Polymorphobacter megasporae: one gene and its partner. The protein of the gene in region 1 interacts with the protein of each later gene in a pairwise test. Links are inferred from orthologs where the notes say so. Each region holds a gene or a part of one and is shown in the gene's direction. Other genes may lie near its edges. The genes, in order: mtgA and KTC28_RS07780.

Region 1 (3,030 bases):
AGCCGGCGATCGGGTCGGCGGGCGCGCGCATACCGTCATCCGTGAGGGCTACGCGCTCGATCTCGGCTGCGGCTGGCTGCATTCCGGCGAGCGCAATCCATGGACTGCGGTCGCCGAGGCGGCAGGGCTGACCGTCGACCGCTCGCCCGCGCGCTGGGACACGCAATGGCGCGATCTCGGCTTTCCGCCTGCCGACCAGGCGGCGTTCGGCGCGGCGTTTGCTGCGTTCGACGAGGAGGTCGAGCGGCGGGCCACCTTGCCCGACGTGCCGCTCGCCGATGCCCTTCCCGCTGCTGGCGACTGGGCGGGTGCAGTCGACGCCGTCGTCGGCTACCTCGACGGCGTCGCGGCGAGGGCGGTTTCGCTCCACGACCATGCCGCCTTCGATGCCGCCGCCTCGGACAATAATTGGCGCGTCCGCGAGGGGCTTGGAACCGCCGTCGCGACATTGGCCGTCGGGCTCGATATCCGGCGGAACACGGCAGTGACAGCGATCGCGGTCGGCAGCGATGCGGTCCGCGTGACGACGTCCGCCGGGGTCGTCGAGGCAGCGACGGCGATCGTCACCGTCTCAACCGCCGTCCTCACCCGGATCGCTTTCACCCCCGAACTGCCCGGCCACCTCGCCGCCGCCGGCGACCTGCCGCTCGGCGACGTCGGCAAGGTCTTCCTCCACATCGACGGGCCGACCGACTTCCCTGTCGACGGCCACCTTCGCGGGCATCCGCGCGCATTATGCTCGGCCAGCCACCGGCTTCGCCCGTTCGGCTGGCCCGTGATCGAAAGCTATTTCGGCGGTCCCTACGCCGCCGACCTCGCCGCCGCTGGCCCGGCGGCGGCGATCGACGCGATGATCACCGAGTTGTGCGGATTGCTCGGATCCGACTGGCGAGCGCGGTTCCGGCCCTTGGCGGTCAGCGGCTGGCGCGCCGAGCCGTTTATCGGCGGCGCGTGGAGTCATGCCCGCCCCGGCCGCCGTGATGCCCGCCGGGCAATCGTCGAGCCGGTCGCGGGCCGATTGTTCTTCGCCGGCGAGGCAGGCGCGCTCGACGATGTCGGTACCGCGCACGGCGCGCATGCCACCGGGGTCGCTGCGGCGACCGCCGCGCTCGCCGTCTTGGCGCAACCCGCCTTGACGTCGCCCGAGGCTGTCGCCCAATAGCCCCGCGTAGTTAGGGGAGCCGGGTGGTGCGAACGGTCGGCTGGCTCCTCGGCAAGCTCGTCACCGTGGCGATAGTCGCCGTGCTGTTCGCGGTCGCGTGGGCGCTCGCCTATCGCTGGATCGACCCGCCGATAACCGTGCCGATGATCCGCGACGCGCTCGCCGGGCAGCATGTCGAGCGGACGTGGGCGCGGCTCGACCAGATCGCGCCGGCGATGCCGCGCGCGGTGATCGGCGCCGAGGATTCGACATTCTGCTCGCACCACGGCTTCGATTTCGGCGCGATCGAGCACGCCGCCGAGAAGAACGCGACGTCGCGCAAGGTCATCGGCGGCTCGACGATCTCGCAGCAGACCGCGAAGAACGCCTTCCTCTGGCCGGGTCGCTCGTACCTCCGCAAGGGGCTCGAGGCATATTTCACCGTCCTGATCGAGGCGATGTGGGGCAAGCCGCGGATCATGGAGGTCTATCTCAACATCGCCGAACTCGGCCCCGGCATCTACGGCGTCGAGGCCGCGGCACAGCATTATTTCGGGGTCAGCGCCGCCCGGCTGAGCCCGGCGCAAGCCTCGCGCATCGCCGCGATCCTGCCGCAGCCGATCAAGCGCGACGCCGCCGCCCTCCACGGCGCGGTCAAGCGCCACGCCCGCGCGATCGAGCGGCGGATCGGGGTGGTGCGGCGCGATGCGATCGACGGGTGCCTGGCGGACTGAAGCCGCGCTGGGTTACATCCCCGGCAGCTTGAACCCCGGCGGCAGCGGCAGGCCGGCGGTCATCTTCTGCATCTCGGCGTGTCCGACGGCGTCGGCCTTGCCCTTGGCGTCGTTGAACGCAGCGACAATCAGGTCTTCGAGCATGTCCTTGTCGGCGGTGTTGAGCAGCGACGGGTCGATGTCGACGCCGATGATGCGGCCTTTCGCGGTCGCGCGGACCTTGACCAGACCGCCGCCCGCCGCGCCCTCGACCTCGATCCCGTCGAGGCTCGCCTGCGCCTTGGCCATGTCGGCCTGGAGGCCCTGCGCCATCTTCATGATGTCGTCCATGTTAGGCATCGGCTGAATTCCTGTGCGGTAAATCGTCGGGGTCGGCGGCATCGATACCAAGCAAAGTCGCGTCGGGGAATGCCGCGAGGATCTGCCGCACGAGCGGGTCGGCCATCGCCGCGTCGCGCGTCGCCTGGATCCGCGCCTCGGCCTGTTCGTGGAGCGTCCGCGCGCCGCCGTCGCGCGCCAGTGTCACCGTCCAGCGCGTGCCTCCCGTCGCCTTGCCGAGCGCGAGCATCAGCTGCTGCGCGAAGCCGGGGCCGAGGTCGGACGGCGCGACGATCGTCAGGGTCGGCGGAGCGTAATCGACCAGCCGGACGACGTCGTGGAGGACGTGCGCGAGGCGCGGTTCGCGAGATTCCTCCATCAACGCGACGAGACCGGGATAGTCGGTGGGGAGCGTGGGGAATGGCGCAGGCGAGGCACTTGCCGCTGGCGGCGCAATTGGCGCTCGAGCGGACGATCCCTCCCCCCTTTCGTCGTCCCGGCGCAGGCCGGGACCCATATCTCCGCGAGCCGTGCCGGTGGCGAGATGGGTCCCGGCCTGCGCCGGGATGACGGCTGAAAGTGCGGAAATACCCTGAGCAGCGGGCGCGGCGTGTGGAAGGGCGGGCGCGGCAGGCCCATCCTCCCCGCGCTCGGTCAGCTTGCGGACCAGCTCCCCCGGATCGGGCAGCGCGCTCGCGTGGATGATCCGTAGCAGCGCCATCTCCGCCGCCTGCACCGGCACCGGCGCGGCGTGAACCTCGGCCAGCCCCTTGAGCAATAACTGCCACAGCCGGTGGAGATTGGGGAACGACAGCCGCGTCGCCCAGTCGCGGACGA
Region 2 (3,305 bases), 350 kb from region 1 along the record:
CACCGCCGCCCCAGCATGGAGAGCCGCATGAAAACCAGCTTCAAATCCGCCGCGATGATCGCCGCCGCGCTCGCCTCGGCGATGGGTTGCTACACCGTCTCGCTCCGCGCCTCGACCGAGCGTGCCGGGATCGACGCCGCGCGCCAGCGGATCGCGCGCGATACCGCCGACATCCGCCTCCTCCAGGCCGAACTCCGCACGCGGGCGCGGCTCCCCGAGCTTCAGCGCTGGAACGAGCAGGTCCTCGCGCTTGCCCCGCCACGTGCCGAGCAGTTGCTCGGCAGTCCGGTCCTCCTCGCAAGCTATGCTGCGCCGCTCCCCTCGCACACGCCGGTCGAGGTGGCTGCGGTCGTCCGCGATGCGCCTGCGCCGGTCGCGCCGATCCGCCGCGTCGCGTTCACGGCGCCGCGCATCGCCAACGATCTCAGCGTCGACGCGCGGCTCGTTGCGGTCGCTGCGAGCCAGACTGCAACCTTCCAGAAGATCGCCCTGCGGTGATTATGGCGGCGCTGCCGCGGCGAACGCTCCCGCTAGCCGGTCAACGGCAAGCGGCGCTCGCCCGCGCGCGGACGCGGCTGATGACGTGCGTCCTGCTGTTTGTTGCGATCGCCGGGATTCTCGGCCTGCGCCTCGCCGACCTTGCGCTGCTCCACGAGCGCGACACCGGCGGGCGTGAAGCCTTCGCGGCACCGATCCCGCCACGCGGCGACATCTTCGACCGCAACGGCATCGAGCTCGCGCGGACGTTCGACGCGGTCGCGGTCGCGGTCGCCCCGCGCAAGCTCATCGGTGACCCGCACGCGCTCGCGCAGTCGCTGGCGGCGATCCTGACCGACAAGACCCCGGGGCAAATCTACTTCGAGCTCACCCATCCGGGTGCATTCCGCTATATCGCGCGTCGTGTCCTGCCGGAGCAGGCGAAACGGATCAACGACCTCGGCGAACCCGCGATCACGCTCGAGCGCGAGCCCGAGCGGCTGTATCCCAATGCCGATCTCGCCGCGCATGTCATTGGCTACACCGATATCGACGGTCATGGTAAATACGGGATGGAGCGCGCGCTCGACACCCGCCTGACCGCGCCGGCGACACGCGGCAAGCCGGTCTTCCTCGCGCTCGACAGCCGCGTTCAGCAGGCGCTCGAAAACGAGCTCGGCGCGGCGATGGCCGAGTTCACCGCACTCGGCGCTGCCGGAATCGTCATGGACGTCCACACCGGCGAGGTCATCGCCCTTGCGTCGCTGCCCGATTTCAACCCCAACGCAGCCGGGCACGCCAGCGACAATGCACGCTTTAACCGGGCGACGCTGGGAGTGTATGAGCTCGGCTCGACCTTCAAGACGATGACGATCGCGATGTCGCTCAACGATGGTTTCATCAAGTCGATGGACCAGAAGTACGATGCGACCGCACCTATCCACATCGGCCGCTTCACAATTCACGACGACCCCGACGGTCACGAACTGCGTCGTTGGGCATCCGTACCGGACATCTTCATCCATTCGTCGAACATCGGCACCGCGCACATGGCGGCGGAACTGGGCGCGACCCGGCAGCGGGCCTATCTCGACGCGCTCGGCTTTTTGTCGCCGGTCAGCGGTGAGTTGATGGAGCGCGGGCACACGCTGTACCCGGCATCAAATAACTGGGGCGAGATCGCGACGATGACGGTCGGCTTTGGTCACGGCATCGCGGTGACCCCGCTGCATCTGGCGACGGCATATGCGACGGTCGTCAACGGCGGCATCTTCCGCCCGGCGACGATGCTGAAGGTCGAACCCGGCCAGGCGGTACCGGGCAAGCGCATCTTCAAGGAAAGCACCTCCGACCAGATGCGGGCACTGCTGCGGATGGTGGTTCTCTCGGGCACCGGGCGGAAGGCGAACGCCGCCGGTTACCGCGTCGGCGGCAAGACTGGAACCGCCGAAAAGCAACAGGGCGGGCACTACGAAAAGCACGTCAATATCTCGACCTTCGCAGCCGCCTTTCCGATGGATGCGCCGCGCTATGTCGTGATCGCGCTGCTGGACGCGCCGCACGGAACGAAGAAGACGGGGGGTTACTCGACCGCCGGACAGGTTTCGGCGCCGATCATCGAGAAGATCGTGACGCGGATCGGGCCGATGTTGGGGGTCGCGCCCGACATGACGCACGACATCGATGTAAACGGCATGCTCGGGCTGGCTGCCAGCGCGCCGGACAAGGAATAGCATGAACTTAGGCGACCTTGCCGAGGTCGATCAGGCGCATCGGGCGCTGCCGGTGACGGGGTTCGCGCTCGATCATCGCAAGGTCGCGCCGGGGACGGTGTTCGGCGCATTCCCCGGTAGCACGGTCAACGGTGAGGACTATATCGCCGCGGCGATCGCCAACGGCGCGGTTGCGGTCGTCGCCCGGGCCGGAGCGCGGGTTGACGGGGTGCCGCATCTGTCGGCGGACGAGCCGCGGCGGCTGTTCGCGGCGATGGCGGCCAAGTTCTTCGCGCCTTTCCCGCAGGTTGCTGTCGCGGTCACCGGGACGAACGGCAAGACCTCGACGGTCGAACTGACGCGGCAGCTTTGGCGGCTGGCGGGTCAACACGCCGCGAGCATCGGGACGCTCGGCGTGACGACCGCCGACGATCAGGTCTCGACCGGGCTGACGACCCCCGACGTCGTCACCTTTCTCGCCAACATGGGCGGATTGGCGCGCGAGGGGCTGACGCATGTCGCCTTCGAGGCGTCGAGTCATGGGCTGGCGCAGTACCGCACCGAGGGGCTTCATGTTGGCGCTGCTGCCTTCACCAACCTCAGCCGCGACCACCTCGATTACCACGGTGACATGGAGTCGTATTTCGCTGCGAAGCTCCGGCTGTTCAGCGAAGTCCTTGATCCCGCAGGCGTTCCTGTCGTGTGGTGCGACGCCGACACGACGTGGAGCCGCCGCGTCGTCGCCGCCGCGCACAAGCGCGCACAAGTGCCGCACACCGTCGGCCCCACTGGCGATACCATCCGGCTCGCCGGGCGCACACCTTCCAGGCTCGGCCAGACGCTCGATCTCGTCGTCGCCGGCAAGACTTACCGCGTCGAGCTGCCGCTGATCGGCGCGTATCAGGCGGCGAACGCGCTCGTCGCGGCGGGGCTGGTGATCGCCACCGGCGGCGACGTCGCGGGCACGCTCGCCAATCTTGCCCGGGTCCAGCCGGTGCGCGGACGCCTCGAACGCGCGGTGATCGCGAAGTCGGGCGCGCCGGTCTACGTCGACTACGCCCACACCCCCGACGGCCTCCGTGCCGCGATCGAGGCGCTGCGCCCGCATACCGATGG

Evidence for each region.
Region 2: the proteins of mtgA (region 1) and KTC28_RS07780 interact in binary tests that used the Escherichia coli proteins (3 or more experiments, as listed by UniProt). The link is inferred for Polymorphobacter megasporae from one-to-one orthologs.

What each region holds. Positions count from the first base shown.
Region 1 is NZ_CP081848.1:2,012,889-2,015,918, reverse strand. Bases 182-3,030 are described here. They hold mtgA (monofunctional biosynthetic peptidoglycan transglycosylase), read left to right. Parts: upstream 182-1,185; coding sequence 1,186-1,875; downstream 1,876-3,030. Other genes in these bases: KTC28_RS09600 (DNA polymerase III subunit gamma/tau), read right to left, coding at 2,207-3,030; KTC28_RS09605 (YbaB/EbfC family nucleoid-associated protein), read right to left, coding at 1,888-2,214; KTC28_RS09615 (flavin monoamine oxidase family protein), read left to right, coding at 182-1,162. Outside these bases: more of KTC28_RS09615, read left to right, coding at 1-181. UniProt on the Escherichia coli protein: Peptidoglycan polymerase that catalyzes glycan chain elongation from lipid-linked precursors. May play a role in peptidoglycan assembly during cell division in collaboration with other cell division proteins.
Region 2 is NZ_CP081848.1:1,666,304-1,669,608, forward strand. The notes cover bases 1-2,855. They hold KTC28_RS07780 (peptidoglycan D,D-transpeptidase FtsI family protein), read left to right. Parts: upstream 1-500; coding sequence 501-2,210; downstream 2,211-2,855. Other genes in these bases: rsmH (16S rRNA (cytosine(1402)-N(4))-methyltransferase RsmH), read left to right, coding at 1-31; KTC28_RS07775 (hypothetical protein), read left to right, coding at 28-498; KTC28_RS07785 (UDP-N-acetylmuramoyl-L-alanyl-D-glutamate--2,6-diaminopimelate ligase), read left to right, coding at 2,212-2,855. Also shown: more of KTC28_RS07785, read left to right, coding at 2,856-3,305. UniProt on the Escherichia coli protein: Essential cell division protein that catalyzes cross-linking of the peptidoglycan cell wall at the division septum. Required for localization of FtsN.